DNA from 2 places in the Achromobacter veterisilvae genome. Region 2 is predicted to be linked to the other one. Evidence: predicted binding sites of a transcription regulator. Region 2 holds the regulator's gene; the other holds the start of a gene.

Region 1 (7,770 bases), 980 kb from region 2:
GCGCTTGGGGGCCCCGACCTCCCGGAAGATGCCCACCACGGCCACCGGATCGGTCGTCGCCACGATGGCGCCCAGCAGCAGGCAGACCACCATGCCGTAGGGCGAAATGGCGTCCAGGGTCACGCCGACCACCACGGTGCACACCACCACGGCCACGATGGCCATCATCAGGATGGGGCCGATGTCGTCCATCAGGCGCCGCACGTTCATGGACAGCGCGGTCTCGAACAGCAGCACCGGCAGGAACACCATCAAGAAGGTTTCCGACGAAATCTCGAAGTGTTCCAGGGAGTCGAGGAAGTCGCCGATCCAGCTAGGCGCCCAGCCATGCACGTGCACGATGATGCCGAGCAGGCAGCCGACGATGGCCAGCAGCACCGAATACGGCAGCTTGAGGCGGCCGGCCAGGGGCGGCATGAAACAGACCAGCGTGAGCAAACCGGCCAGGCCGAATACGAGAAAACCGACATTCATTATTAGCGCCGCGTCCGATCTTGAATCTGAAGTTTCACAAGAATAGCGGCTTTTTTCCTCCAGCCCGGGCCGGGAACCACAGAGAATCGTCGAGAATGCACGTTTCGTTACCCCAATGCGGGCGTGCGATACGCGCTGCGCCATGTTTTTTGGGTAATGTGGAATTGCACCAACTTTTCAGGAGCGGCACTTGGCCCGCATCCATTCACTGACCCGGCGCGACGACGCGCCCGCCATGCTGGTCCAGGTGACGGACAGCCATCTGTTCGGCGAAGCCGGCACCTCGATGCTGGGCGTCGATACCGACGCCAGCCTGCGCGCCGTGCTGCGCCAGATCGAGGCCGACGGCCGCCATCCCGACCTGCTGCTGGCCACGGGCGACCTGTCCCAGGACGGCGAGGCGGCGGCCTACCGGCGCTTCGCCGCCATCCTGGCCGAGGCGCCCGCGCTGGACCGCGCCTGCGTGCGCTGCCTGCCGGGCAACCACGACCTGCCGGCCGTGATGCGCCAGGAATTGGCGGAATGGTCGGTCCCGGTGGCCGACGTGGGCGCCTGGCGCGTCGTCACGCTGGACACCACGGTGCCGGGTTCCAACGCGGGCCATCTGCCCGACGCCCAGCTCGACATGCTGGAAGCGGCGCTGGCCGAGGCGCCCGGCCGCCACACCCTGGTGGCGATGCATCACAACCCCATGCAGATCGACAGCCACTGGCACGACACGATGATGATCGACAACCCCCAGGCGCTGTTCAAACTGCTGGCGCGCTGGCCGCAGGTCCGCGTGCTGCTGTGGGGTCACGTGCACCACGAGTTCGACCGCCGCCGCCACAACCTGCGCATGCTGGCCACGCCGTCGACCTGCTTCCAGTTCAGCATCCGGGACGGCAAGCACGTGGTGGACAACATGGCGCCCGGCTACCGCTGGATCAAGCTGTACCAGGACGGGTCGATGGCGACGGGCGTTCGGCGCGTGCAGGACGCGCTGTGGCACACGGCCCTGGCCGCGCCGGACAAGGCGCGGGCGGCGTAGGTCGTTCCAAGATGGGCCAGCCCCCGCGGGGGACAGCAAGCGCGCGAAGCTTGCGCGGCGTGGGAGTTCACCACAGCCTCCGCAAGAATAGCCGCGCCGCCGCCGGGCCGCCCCAAGGCGGCGCAGCCCCCTCGGGGGGCAGCAAGCACGCGAAGCGTGGGCAGCGTGAGGGTCCACCACAGCCTTCGCAAAAATGGCCGGCCCGCCGCCGGGCCGCCCCAAGGCGGGCCAGCCCCCGTGGGGGGCAGCAAGCAAGCGAAGCTTGTGCAGCGTGGGGGCCCAAATAAAAAACGGGGCACCGATATGCATGGTGCCCCGCAAACATCCGTCTCATAGGGGAGGGGAAAGAGGAGAAGCCGAGACGGACGATAAGACTACCAACCGAAGTTCGCGGTCTACATGAAGTTAGGCGGCGCGATCCCCATTAAGTTTCTGGCGCGGTGCAAAATTTCCGGATGAATTTGTATCAAATTATGCAAGCCGCCTAGCCGGGCCGCCAAAAAACGAAAGGGCCGCGGAAGCGGCCCTTTGCATGAACGACGCGGTGTCTTAGGCCGCGAGGTTGCCCCGCATCTTCTTCAGGGCGGCGGCCTCGATCTGGCGGATGCGTTCGGCCGAGACGCCGAATTCCTGCGCCAGTTCGTGCAGCGTGGCGCCGCCGTCGTCCTGCAGCCAGCGCGCTTCGACGATACGGCGCGAACGGGGGTCCAGCGCCTCCAGCGCGTCGCTCAGGCCGCTGCCTTGCAGTTGGTCGCGCGCGGCGCGTTCCAGCACCCGCGTGGGTTCCTGGCGACCTTCGTCGGACAGGTAGGCGATGGGCGCGTAGCTGTCATCGTCGTCGTCCTGGTTTTCCAGCGACATGTCGCGGCCGGACAGGCGGACTTCCATTTCGCTCACGTCTTCGCGGCGCACGTTCAGTTCGCGCGCGATGTGGTCGACCTGGTCGGGATCCAGCGTCTGGCCGTCGGGGCGCATGCTGCGCAGATTGAAGAACAGCTTGCGCTGGGCCTTGGTGGTCGCGACTTTCACCAGGCGCCAGTTGCGGATGATGTATTCGTGAATTTCCGCCTTGATCCAGTGCACGGCGAACGACACCAGGCGCACGCCGCGTTCGGGATCGAAGCGCTTCACGGCCTTCATCAGGCCGACATTGCCTTCCTGGATGAGGTCGGCGTGGGGCAAGCCGTAGCCCAGGTACTGCCGGGCCACCGACACCACCAGCCGCAGGTGCGACAGGATCAGCTCCCGCGCGGCGCCCAGGTCTTCCTGGTCGCGCAGGCGGCGGCCGAGCTCGGTTTCACGTTCCGCCGACAGGACCGGCAGGCGGTTCACCGCGGAAATGTATGCGTCGATCGTGCCGAGTGCGCCCGGATTGGCAATGGCCAACGCCAGGGCGTTGCCGGAAGCGGCCAACGAGGTACTGGGTTGTTTCATAGCGGGAGTCTCCGGAAGGCGAAGGGGTAACGACATGGATTCGATGTTAGCACTCTAGTAATGGGAGTGCTAATTCGACTATTGCGGCGCGTCAAAGTTTCCTTCCGCATAGCTCGTCCCCATTTATTTTCAACAAGCCCGAACAGCGGGCGCGACATCAGGGCAGCAAATTTTCGCCAGAATGGCCGCGCCGCCGCCGGGCCGCCCCAAGGCGGCGCAGCCCCCGCGGGGGGCAGCAAGCCCGCGCAGCGGGCGCGGCGTGGGGGCTTTCCCTACCAGCCCAGGCGTTTCAAGCCCTCGGCGGTGGCCTCTCCGTCCGGCCGGACGAACAGCGCGCCCCGGGGATCCATGTAAACCTGGTAGCGGGCGCCGTCGAACAAAGGCATATAGGCGCCGCTGCCGAATTGGACATCGACGAAGGGGAACCAGTTCGGAAAATTCTTCTTCAGCGAGGCCAGGTCCGGGGCGGGCCAGTCGTCCAGCGCATGGACCGAGCGCGTGGCCGTGGCCTCGCGGGCCGCATCGCTGTACCGGCCGGACAGCCGCTCCAGGCGGTACAGCGGCGGCGCGCCCGCCATCAGCGCCGGCACCTTCCAGCGGACGACCCGCGCGTCGATCTGCCATTGGTCGCCATACAGCACGTACTGCCGGGTCCCGCTGCCCGGAGCGCTGGCGTCGACCTGGAACTGGCCCTCGGCCAGTTGCCGGATTTCGATACGGGCGACGGACTCGTCGGCGGTCAGGCGGAAGAACTGCACCAGCGACAGGGCCAGCAGGCCGGACACGCCCCCCAGCAATACCAGCATCAGCCCGAACAGGCGGCGCACCGGCCGGAACTGGAATATCTTGCGGCCGCGTTCGTCGCGCGGGCCGCCCCGGCCCAGCAGCATGACGATTCCCGGCAACAGGACGACGATGGCGCCCAGCAGTATCCAGACAAAGGGAGCGATTCCGTTGATCAAGTCAGGCGTTCCTTTCTAAGAACACGCCGCGGGCGGCGGCCGGGCCGGGCCCCGGGCGCGGCGGGCCCGCCAGTATAGAAGCGCCCTCAGGCCGCCGGTTTTCCAAGCCGCTCGACGTGAAACCGGATGTGATCCTCGATGAAGGTCGAGATGAAGTAGTAGCCATGGTCGTAGCCTCCGTGGCGGCGCAGGGTCAGCGGCTGGTCCGCGGCGGCGCAGGCGGCCTCGAATACCTCGGGATACAACTGTTCCGCCAGGAACTGGTCCGACTCCCCCTGGTCGATCAGGATGCCGCCGGGGAACGGGCGCCGGGCCTGGCGCATCAGCGCCGACGCGTCATAGGCGGCCCAGTCGTCGACGTCGGCGCCCAGGTAGGCGCCGAACGCCTTTTTGCCCCACGGACACTGGCTGGGCGCGGCGATGGGCGCGAACGCCGACACCGAACGGAACTTGCCGGGATTGCGCAGCGCCAGCACCAGGGCGCCGTGGCCGCCCATGGAATGGCCGAAGATGCCCGTGCGCGACGCGTCGCCCGGCAGGGCGCCGCCCGTGACGATGCCGTGCAATTCCTGGGTCACGTAGCTGTACATGCGGTAGTGGGCCAGCCAGGCGGGCGTGGTGGCGTCGACGTAGAACCCCGCGCCGGTGCCCAGGTCCCAGCTTTCGTCCTCGCCCGGCACGTTGGCGCCGCGGGGGCTGGTGTCCGGGGCGACCAGCATGACGCCGAGTTCCGCGGCCAGGCGCTGGGCGCCAGCCTTGATCATGAAGGTTTCTTCCGTGCAGGTCAGCCCCGCCAGGTAGACCAGCACGGGAACCGGTCCCTGTTCGGCTTGCGGCGGGACGTAAACGGAGAACCGCATGGGCAGGCCGATCTCCGCGGACTCGTGGCGATAGTAGCGCTGCCAGCCGCCAAAGCAGCGATGCTGCGAAATGAGCTCCAGGGCCGCGGCCATAGGTCTTCTCCAGTCGTGAGGGGTAAAAAAAACGCCGGCGGGTTAGGGTATATCCACGGTACGACGTTCCGTCGCCAAATGTTAACCTGCGCTTTCTCGGGTACGGACAGCGAAAAAAATGACAGTTCCTTGCCCATATCGTGATCACGGGACTTGACCAGCGCCTACCGTGGCACTATTTATATACCGTGAGAGAAGACAAACCGTTCTTCCGGATACGCAAGTCCTGACACTATGGCCCGTCTGCCCCGTCTGTACGCCCCTGGGCTGCCCCAACTGGTGCAGGCCAACTTCATCCAGCCGCTGGCCGCGCCGTCGCAACCCGCGCCGGCCGACATCCTGAATCAACTGGCCACCTGGCTGGGCGAATCCGCCCAACGCCATCGCGTCTCGGTTCACGGCTGGCTGCTTGCCAACGACCGCATCCTGCTGCTGGCCACGCCGGCGGACGAAGAAGGCTTGCCGCGGCTGATGCAGACGCTGGGCCGCAACCTGGCGGCGCGGCTGCGCGGCGGCCGGGTCTTCGCGGGGCGCTACCGTTCCGCCTTGCTGGAGCCGGGCGCCTGGGTGCTGCCGGCCCTGGTCTGGCTGGAAACCTACCCCGTGCGCAGCGGCGCCTCGCAGGATCCCGATTCCTGGCCCTGGTCCTCCGCCGCCAGCCACACCGGCAACACCACCGCGGCGCCGGCGCAATGGCAATCCGACCACGCCGATTACTGGGCCTGCGGCAACACCCCGTTCGACCGCCAGGCCAACTACCGCAAGCGGCTGCAGGACGGCCTGTCGCGCGAGGAAAGCCAGCGCATCGACCAGGCGGTTTCCGGCCAATGGGCGCTGGGCGGCCCCAGCTTCATCGCCAGCCTGGCCCATACCGCCAGCCGGCGCGTCGCTCCCGGCCAGCGCGGACGCCCCCGCAAGAAACCCGCCGCCCCGGCGCCGGCGGACGCCGAGCCTTCCTCCACCCCCAATTCCTGATTCCGGGCCCGCCCTGGCGGCGGACCCAGCCAGTTGCGCGCGCAACCCGTGAGGGCGGCGCGCGTCTGCACGCGTGGCCGTGGCATCGCCCAGGACACGCGCCGGCATTGGCATACGCGCAACACTGAGACCCGTTCCAATCCCATCCGGAATTGAGGAAAAACAAGGGACGCATTACCGGAAAAACGGGGATCCAACGACGCCGGCCGCACCCCCTTGGTGCATACCCCCTTGCCCAGCCCTTGGCGGCGCGGCCCTTGATACGTCCCTCTATAAAACCTCTATGGCAAAACTCTAATATAAATGGGGACAAACCCTGTTTATTCCTGTTGCACCCTACTCATGACGGGGGTATTGTCCGTCTCCTGCACTGCAACATTACGACGCAGGCCCACTGCGGAGCGCGCCATGCCCCAAAACACCCAGATCGAATCCTGTCCCCCGCCCAAGGCGGCCCCCATCGACGCCAGCCGCATCGGCTTGCCGCCGGCCCAGGGTCTGTACCATCCCAAGAACGAGCATGACGCCTGCGGCGTCGGCTTCGTCGCGCACATCAAGGGCAAGAAAAGCCACGCCATCATCCAGCAGGGCCTGAAGATCCTGGAAAACCTGGACCACCGCGGCGCGGTCGGCGCGGACAAGCTGATGGGCGACGGCGCCGGCATCCTGATCCAGATTCCCGACACTCTCTACCGCGACGAACTCAGCCACCAGGGCATCATCCTGCCGCCTCCCGGCGAGTACGGCGTGGCCATGGTGTTCCTGCCCAAGGAAACCGCGTCGCGCCTGGCCTGCGAACAGGAACTGGAGCGCTCCGTGCGCGCCGAAGGCCAGGTGGTGCTGGGCTGGCGCGATGTGCCCGTGGACGTCGACATGCCCATGTCGCCCACCGTGCGCGCGTGCGAACCCGTGATCCGCCAGTTGTTCATCGGCCGCGGCGCCGACGTGATGGTGCCCGACGCGCTGGAGCGCAAGCTGTACGTGATCCGCAAGACCGCCAGCCACGCCATCCAGAACATGCACCTGGCGCACGGCAAGGAATACTTCGTGCCCTCGGCCTCGGTTCGCACCGTGGTCTACAAGGGCCTGCTGCTGGCCGACCAGGTCGGCCGCTACTACCGCGACCTGGCCGATACGCGCACGGTGTCCGCCCTGGCGCTGGTGCACCAGCGCTTCTCGACCAACACCTTCCCGGCGTGGCCGCTGGCCCACCCGTACCGCATGATCGCCCACAACGGCGAAATCAACACGGTCAAGGGCAACTTCAACTGGCTGCGCGCCCGCGAAGGCATGATGCAGTCCGCCGTGCTGGGCGACGACCTGAAGAAGCTGTACCCCATCGTCTACGAAGGCCAGTCCGACACCGCCACGTTCGACAACTGCCTGGAACTGCTGGTGAATTCGGGCTATTCGCTGGCCCACGCCATGATGATGATGATCCCGGAAGCCTGGGAGCAGCACACGCAGATGGACGAAAGCCGCCGCGCTTTCTACGAATACCACGCCGCCATGATGGAGCCGTGGGACGGCCCCGCCGCGGTCGCGTTCACCGACGGCCGCCAGATCGGCGCCACGCTGGACCGCAACGGCCTGCGCCCGGCCCGCTACCTGGTCACCGATGACGACATGGTCATCCTGGCCTCCGAAGCCGGCACGCTGTCCATCCCCGAGAACCGCATCGTCAAGAAGTGGCGCCTGCAGCCGGGCAAGATGTTCCTGATCGACCTGGAACAGGGCCGCATCATCGACGACGCCGAGATCAAGCTGCAACTGGCCAACAGCCGCCCCTACCGCCAGTGGATCGAGCGCCTGCAGATCAAGCTGGAATCGCTTCCGGCCCCGCGCCAGGCGCCCGCGGCCACGCAGTCGTCCGTTTCGCTGCTGGACCGCCAGCAGGCCTTCGGCTGGACCCAGGAAGACTACAAGTTCATCCTCGAACCCA
Region 2 (7,770 bases):
ACTTGTCGCCCTGGGCCGGCGCGATTTCCTTGAGCAGGTTGCGCTCGAAGGCGGCGGTGAGCTGCTTCAGGGTCACTTCCACGCCTTCGCGCAGCGTTTCCACGGTCTGGTCGGGCTGCGCCAGGGCCGCCTCCAGGCTGTCCTTCACGGGCACCAGGCTTTCGGCGAACGACTCGATGCCGAATTTGCGGGCCTTGGACACGTCTTCCTGGGCGCGGCGGCGCACGTTGTCGGCTTCGGCATGGGCCCGCAACAGTTGATCATGCTGTTCGTTGACGGTCGCCTGGGCAGCGTCAAGCTGGGCGCGCAACTCGTTCAGCTCGGCCTGCGCGGCGTCCTCGGCGGCGGGGGCCGCGCCGGCGTTGCCGCCGGTCTCGGGCGTCTGATCTACAGGCTCGTTCGGTGCCGTCATGGGGAATCCTCCAAAAAGAATGGCTTTCGCAGACATGAATGGGGGCCAATACCCCTATTTCAAGCCCGGGAAAGCGAAATATTCCCTGGAGGCCCCCAGGGGGTGCGCCCGCCGGCCCGGCCGCCTACTTCTTCTTGGGTTGCGCGGGGGCGGCCGGATCGCTGGCCGGAAAGCTTTCCTTCAAGGCGCGGTCCATGCGCTCGTCGTCGTCTTCCGGTTCAGGGTTAATCGCGATGGGATCGCTGGCCGGAAAGGTCTCGGCAAGCGCCTCGTCGAGTTCGTGCTCGACCTGATCCTCATGCACGGGAGTGCTTACCGTCCCCTTTTTTACTACCTTGCCAGTCTTGGGATCATGGTGCATGCGCCTTCTCCTTCAAGTCCGTGATGTGCGTGGGCCATCCCTGCAAGTGCCGTTCCACCAGGCCGGCCAGCCCTGCGATCCAGGCCGGATCGTCGTTGATCGCCGGAATGTAGCGGAACTGCCGGCCGCCCGCCCCGATGAAGGCGTCGCGGCATTCCAGGCTGATCTCTTCCAGGGTTTCCAGACAGTCTGCCACAAAACCCGGGCACACCACATCGACCTCCGTCGTGCCTGCCGCCGCCAGCACCTTCAAGGTGGGCTCGGTATAGGGCTCCAGCCAGCGGGCGGTGCCGAAACGGCTCTGGAAGGTCACTTCGATCTGCTCGCGCGGCAACGACAGGCGCTGCGACAAAAGCCGCGCCGTATCCATGCAATCGCGGTAGTACGGATCGCCCAGTTCGATCGAATACCGCGGCAGGCCATGGAAGCTCATGACCAGTTTCTGCGGCTTGCCGTGCTCCTGCCAGTAGCGCTCGATGCGGCCCGCCAGCGCGTCCAGGTAGGCGGGCTCTTCATGGAAGCGCTTGATGAAGCGCAGTTCGGGCTGGTCGCGCAGGCGGGCCGCGTGGCGGGTCACCGCGTCCACCACCGTGGCGGTGGTGCTGGCGGCGTACTGGGGATAGAGCGGCACCGTCAGGATGCGTTCACAGCCTTGCCGGCGCAGGCTCGCGATGGCGTCGGGGATCGACGGATTGCCGTAGCGCATGCCCAGTTCGACCACGGCGTCGATGCCGGCCTCCCGCAGCGCGGCGCGCACGCCGTCGGCCTGGCGCTGGCTGTACACCATCAGCGGCGAGCCTTCCTTCATCCAGACGCCGGCGTAGCGCGGCTCCAGTTTCCTGGGCCGCATCGTCAGGACCAGTCCGTGCAGGATCGGCTTCCACAGGTAGCGGGGGATCTCGATCACCCGGGGATCGGACAGGAATTCACCCAGGTACTTGCGTATGTCCTGCTTGCCCGGCGTGTCCGGCGTGCCCAGGTTCACCAGCAGCACGCCGGTCTTGCCGGACCCGCGCGGCGGCGGATCTTCGTCGAAGGGGTCGTCCTGCTCGGGCTCGGGCAGGTACCGTTCAGGCCACAAGTACTTGAACAGGCGAAGAAACACAAAAACTCCCCTTCCTCCAACAGGAGGATGTCGCTTTGAATGGACCTACTGGTTGTGGCTGAGGGCGTTGGACAGCAGGCGCGCCGTGATGTCCACGATGGGGATCACGCGCTCGTACGCCATGCGCGTCGGACCGATCACGCCCAGCGTGCCCACCACCTTGCCGTCCACGCCGTAGGGCGCGGTGATGACGGAGACTTCCTCCATCGGGACTAGCTGCGAATCGCCGCCGATGTAGATCTGCACGCCCTGGGCGCGGCTGGAGACGTCCAGCAGTTGCAGCAAATCGGTCTTTTTCTCGAACAGCGAGAACATCTTGCGCAGGCGGTCCATGTCGGACGCGATGTCGGTCACGTCCAGAAGCTTGCGCTCTCCGGAAATCACCATGGCGTCGCCGTCCTCGGCCGCTTCCGCGCTGGCCTCGACGGCCGCCTGCATCAGGCGGGAAATATCTTCCCGCAACTGGGCCAGTTCGGTGGACAGGGTTTGCCGCACGACGTTGAAGGACTTGCCGGCGAAGTGCATGTTGAAGAAATTGCCGGCTTCCAGCAATTCCGTCTCGGCGTAGTCGCGCTGGACGAAAAGAATGCGGTTCTGGACGTCGCCGTCGGGCGTGACGATGATGAGCAGCACCCGCTTGTCGGACAGGCGGATGAATTCGATCTGGCGGAACACCTGCGCGCGCTTGGGCGTCAGCACCACCCCGGCGAACTGGGTCAGGTTGGACAACAGCGCCGCCGCGGCGTTGACGGCCCGGGTGGGCTCGGCCGCCGCCAGCATCTCGCCCATGTTGTGGGGCTCAAGCTGGTAGGACTGCACCGCCAGCAGGGAATCGACGAACATGCGGTAGCCCCGCGGCGTGGGAACGCGGCCGGCGGAGGTGTGCGGACTGTGTATCAGGCCCAGTTCTTCCAGGTCCGCCATCACATTGCGGATCGTGGCCGGGGACAAGTCGAAGACTTTCGATAGCGTCCGCGAGCCGACTGGCTGCCCATCGGCGATATAGCGTTCGATCAACGCTTTCAGTAGTGCGCGTGCACGGTCATCCATAACAGGTATTTTAGGGAAACTTTTCCGATTGAGGCGATTTTTGTCCCGCAAGCCGATATGCGGCCCCATATAATCGGCTAAACGGCCCGTTCCGGGCGGGTTTCGGCCTCGGGCCCGCCTTTTTTGGATTCGCAAGCAGCCATGCACTTTCCTACCGTCGCCCTGATCGGCAGATACCAGGACACCGGCCTGGATACACCGCTGAGAGCACTTGCCCACGCGCTGGCGCAGGCGGGCCGGCACGTGCTCATCGATGCGGACACGGCGCGCAATACCGGGCTGACCGAATACCCCGTCGCCACGCTGGAGGAAATCGGCAAGACCGCGTCGCTGGCCGTCGTGATGGGCGGCGACGGCACCGTGCTGGGCGCGGGCCGCCACCTGGCGCCCTATGGCGTGCCGCTGATCGGCATCAACCACGGGCGCCTGGGCTTCATCACCGACATCGCGCTGCAGGACGCGCATGGCGCGCTGGCGCGCGTGCTCGAAGGCAGCTTCCAGATCGAAGAACGCACGCTGCTCGAAGGCAGCGTGTGGCGCGGCGACCAGAAGATGTATTCCGCCACCGCCCTGAACGACGTGGTCCTGAACCGCGCGGGGCGCGGCGGCATGATCGAAGTGCGGGTCGAACTGGACGGCGCCTTCATGTACACGCAGCGCGCCGACGGCCTCATCATCGCCACCCCTACCGGCTCCACCGCCTACGCGCTGTCGGCCAACGGCCCCATCCTGCACCCGGGCATGAACGCCATGGTGCTGGTGCCCGTGGCGCCGCAGACGCTGTCCAACCGCCCCATCGTGATCCCCGACACGGGCGTGCTCAACATGACGCTGACGGCCATGGGCCGCGTGGAAGTCGGCGCCAGCGTGCATTTCGACATGCAGACCTGGTCCGACCTGCAGCCGGGAGACCGCATCGTCGTGCAGCGCGCGCCCTATGCCATCCGCTTCGTGCACCCCGAAGGCTACAGTTTCTTCTCCACCCTGCGCCGCAAGCTGCATTGGAATCTGATGCCCCAGGCCACCGACAACGTAGAGTAGTAAGCGCCCCGACATGCTGCGCACCCTGCATATCCGCGACTTCGTCATCGTCGAGCAGACCGAGATCCATTTCGGTCCCGGCTTCACCGTCTTCTCCGGCGAGACCGGCGCGGGCAAATCCATCCTGGTGGACGCGCTGGCGCTGGCGCTCGGCGAACGGGGCGACGCCAGCATGCTGCGCGAAGGCGCGGCGCGCGCCGACATCACCGCCGTCTTCGACACGCCCAAGGCGCTGCATGCCTGGCTGGAAGAACGCGAGATCGACGCCGACGCCGAGCTGTCCCTGCGCCGCGTCATCGACGCGCAGGGCCGCAGCCGCGCCTACATCAACGGCACGCCCGCCACCGTCGCGCAATTGCGCGAGCTGGGCGACAGCCTGGTCGACATCCACGGCCAGCACGCGCACCAAAGCCTGATGCGCCCCGACGCGCAGCGCGACCTCCTGGACGCCCATGGCGGCCATGGCGAACTGCGGCACGCGGTCGGCCAGGCCTGGAAGCAGTGGCGCGCGCTGGCGCGCCAGCTCGAATCCGCCGAAAAGGACGCCGAAAGCCTGGCCACCGAACGCGACCGCCTGCAATGGCAGGTCGACGAACTGGACCAACTGGCCCTGGGCCCCGACGAATGGGAATCGCTGCAGTCCGAGCACACGCGCCTGTCGCACGCGCAATCCCTGCTGGAAGGCGCCACGCGGATCCTGGAAGCGCTGGACGGGGAAGGCGACTCCGCGCACCACCGCCTCGCCCAGGCCGACAATCAAATCCAGCACATGCTGCGCCGCGACCCCGAACTGCGGGGCGTGTACGAAGAACTGGAATCCGCGCGCATCGCGATCACCGAGGCCGTGTCCGACCTGAACAACTACGTCAGCCGCGTCGAGCTCGACCCGCAGCGGCTGGACACCGTGGAAATCCGGCTGAGCCTGGTGTTCGAGACCGCCCGGAAGTTCCGCGTCGACCCCGACGCCCTGTGCGAACTGCGCGAAACGCTGCACGCCCAGCTCTCCGCGCTACAGGCCGCGGGCGACGTCGAGGCGCTGCGCGCCCAGGCGCTGGCCGCGCAGGCGCAATACGACGCGGCCGCCGCGAAACTCACGGCGGCGCGCCGCAAGACCGCCAAGGACCTGGGCAAGCTGGTCACCCAGGCGATGCAGACGCTGGCCATGCAGGGCGGCAAGTTCGAGCCCGTGCTCGGCGCCTCGGCGCCGTCCGCCCATGGCAACGAACAGGTGGAATTCCTGGTGGCCGGCCATGCCGGCACGACGCCGCGCCCGCTGGCCAAGGTGGCCTCGGGCGGCGAACTGTCGCGGATCTCGCTGGCGCTGTCCGTCATCGCCAGCCGCGCCGCGCGCGTGCCCACCCTGATCTTCGACGAAGTCGACAGCGGCGTGGGCGGCGCGGTGGCCGAGGTCGTGGGCAAGCTGCTGCGCGAACTCGGCGAACGCCACCAGGTGCTGTGCGTGACCCACCTGCCCCAGGTCGCGGCCTGCGCCAACAACCAGTTCCTGGTCAGCAAGGCCGAATCGCGGGGCACCACGCGCTCCAGCATCGAAGAACTGGATGCCCAGGCCCGCGTCGAGGAAATCGCCCGGATGCTGGGCGGCATCAAGCTCACCGCCACCACGCGCGAACATGCGCGCGAAATGCTGCAAGGCTTCGAAAGATAGCGCTCGGCCCAGGGGGCGGGGGATACGAGTGCCCGACACCCGATACCGCTCGCGCAACAAAAAAAGCCCCTTCTAATGGAAGGGGCTTTGGATCTTACGGACCCGCTGCGAGCGCTGCCGCGGGCCGAGGGGCTAACGCCCGGGGATCAGCGTCCTTTCATGCAACTGCCGCAGATGCCGTACAGCACCATGGCGTGGCTCTCCAGGGCGAAGGAATTATCCTTGGCGATCTTCTGCTGGCGCTTTTCGATCTCCGGGTCCGAAAACTCGACCACCTTGCCGCAATTCGTGCAGATCAGGTGATCGTGGTGGTCCCCGTCATTGAGTTCGAACACCGCCTTGCCGCTGTCGAACTGGCTGCGGGCAAGGATGCCGGCCTGTTCGAACTGGGTAAGGACGCGGTATACGGTAGCCAGGCCGATTTCGACGTTTTCGCCGATCAGGGCGCGGTACACGTCTTCGGCGCTGAGGTGCCGCTGGTCCGATTTCCGGAAAATATCAAGAATTTTCAGGCGCGGGAACGTCGCCTTCAAACCCATGTTCTTCAGTTCGCTTTGGTCGCTCATGGTGTAATCGCTCTCCGTCCGCGTTGGCATGGGCAAGGATGGGTGCACCGCAAGCCGGCTCACCGAATTCATGCCGCCACGCGGAACTATCCTTATGAAACCTTTATGATAACGGTTTTGTCTGCTTCCAAATAATAGGGGCGCGTAGTGTCCATGATTGCACGAATTCCCTCCCGCTCGCTCAAGACCGGTTTGGCCGTCGCCGCCCTGGCCGTCGCCCTGGCCGGATGCACGGGGGACAAGTGGGGTTTCCCGTACAAGGCCCCCGTCCAGCAAGGAAACTGGATCACCCAGGAACAGGTCGCCCTGCTGCAGCCGGGCATGACCCGCGAGCAGGTGCGCTTCGCGCTCGGCAGCCCCACGCTGACCAGCGTGCTGCACGCCAACCGCTGGGACTACCCCTACTACTTCAAGCCCGGCTACGGCGACGCGCAGGAGCGCAAATTCACCGTCTGGTTCGAAAACGACCGTCTGGTCCGCTGGGAAGGCGACAAGCAGCCCGACCTCCAGCCCTACCAGATCAACACGCCCAATGCGATTTCCGACGAAAAGACGGAAAAACGCCTGAACGAGGACGAAGCCCGCCAGAAGGAAGAAGACGCCGAAAGCCGGCGCGACTCCGCCGCCCCCGTCAACCCGCTGAACCAGTACCCAGGCCAACCGGGCAACACGCCCGAGCCGCTCAATTAATTCCAAGGATTCCGCCATGCGTATCGCAATCGCCGGCGCCAGCGGCCGTATGGGCCAGATGCTGATCGACGCCGTCCTGAACGCCACCGGCCTGCAGCTCGCGGTCGCGCTGGACCGCAAGGATTCGGCCGCGCTGGGCCAGGACGCCGGCGCGCCGCTGGGCAAGCAGACCGGCGTGGCCATCACGGACGACCTGGACGCGCTCGCCCAGGCCGACTGCCTGGTCGACTTCACCCGCCCGGAAGGCACGCTCGAACATCTGCAGGCCTGCGTGAAGCATGGCGTGAAGGCCGTCATCGGCACCACCGGCTTCGACGACAACGGCCGCGCCGCGATCGAGGTCGCCGCGCAGAAGATCGGCATCGTCTTCGCGCCCAACATGAGCGTGGGCGTCAACGCCACGCTCAAGCTGCTCGACATGGCCGCGCGCATCCTGAACGCCGGCTACGACGTCGAAGTCTTCGAAGCGCACCACCGCAACAAGGTGGACGCGCCCTCCGGCACCGCCCTGAAAATGGGCGAGACCATCGCATCGGCCTGGGACGTCGCCCTGCCTGACATCGCCACCTGGAGCCGCCACGGCGACACCGGCGTGCGCAAGCCCGGCACCATCGGCTTCTCCGTCCTGCGCGGCGGCGACATCGTGGGCGACCACACGGTGTCCTTCTGCGGCATCGGGGAACGCGTCGAGATCACGCACCGCTCTTCCAGCCGCGCCACCTACGCGGAAGGCGCGCTGCGCGCCGCCCGCTTCCTGGAAGGCAAGCACAACGGCCTGTACGACATGCAATCCGTCCTGGGCCTCTGACGCCGCCCCGGAAACAGAAAAGGACCCAACCGGGTCCTTTTTTTTGGGCGCCCGGCGCGCGTCGCCGGGTC

The links. The regulator HrcA, encoded in region 2, represses chaperone genes, less so after heat shock. The targets are predictions, from matches to a motif close to TTAGCACTCNNNNNNNNNGAGTGCTAA.
Region 1: a site for HrcA is predicted at 2,985-3,011, ahead of rpoH (RNA polymerase sigma factor RpoH). Genes of this name have one in related genera too.

The regions. Positions count from the first base shown of each region.
Region 1 is NZ_CP148753.1:1,241,797-1,249,566, reverse strand. It holds gene WHX56_RS05860 (cation:proton antiporter) at 1-474, opposite strand, end outside; gene cpdA (3',5'-cyclic-AMP phosphodiesterase) at 665-1,504, shown strand; gene rpoH (RNA polymerase sigma factor RpoH) at 2,054-2,938, opposite strand; gene WHX56_RS05845 (hypothetical protein) at 3,211-3,900, opposite strand; gene fghA (S-formylglutathione hydrolase) at 3,987-4,853, opposite strand; gene WHX56_RS05835 (hypothetical protein) at 5,088-5,828, shown strand; gene WHX56_RS05830 (glutamate synthase-related protein) at 6,237-7,770, shown strand, end outside.
Region 2 is NZ_CP148753.1:2,220,380-2,228,149, reverse strand. It holds gene grpE (nucleotide exchange factor GrpE) at 1-412, opposite strand, end outside; gene WHX56_RS10315 (hypothetical protein) at 537-773, opposite strand; gene hemH (ferrochelatase) at 763-1,878, opposite strand; gene hrcA (heat-inducible transcriptional repressor HrcA) at 1,924-2,928, opposite strand; gene WHX56_RS10300 (NAD kinase) at 3,070-3,969, shown strand; gene recN (DNA repair protein RecN) at 3,983-5,635, shown strand; gene fur (ferric iron uptake transcriptional regulator) at 5,782-6,201, opposite strand; gene WHX56_RS10285 (outer membrane protein assembly factor BamE) at 6,355-6,891, shown strand; gene dapB (4-hydroxy-tetrahydrodipicolinate reductase) at 6,908-7,699, shown strand; gene murB (UDP-N-acetylmuramate dehydrogenase) at 7,769-7,770, opposite strand, start outside.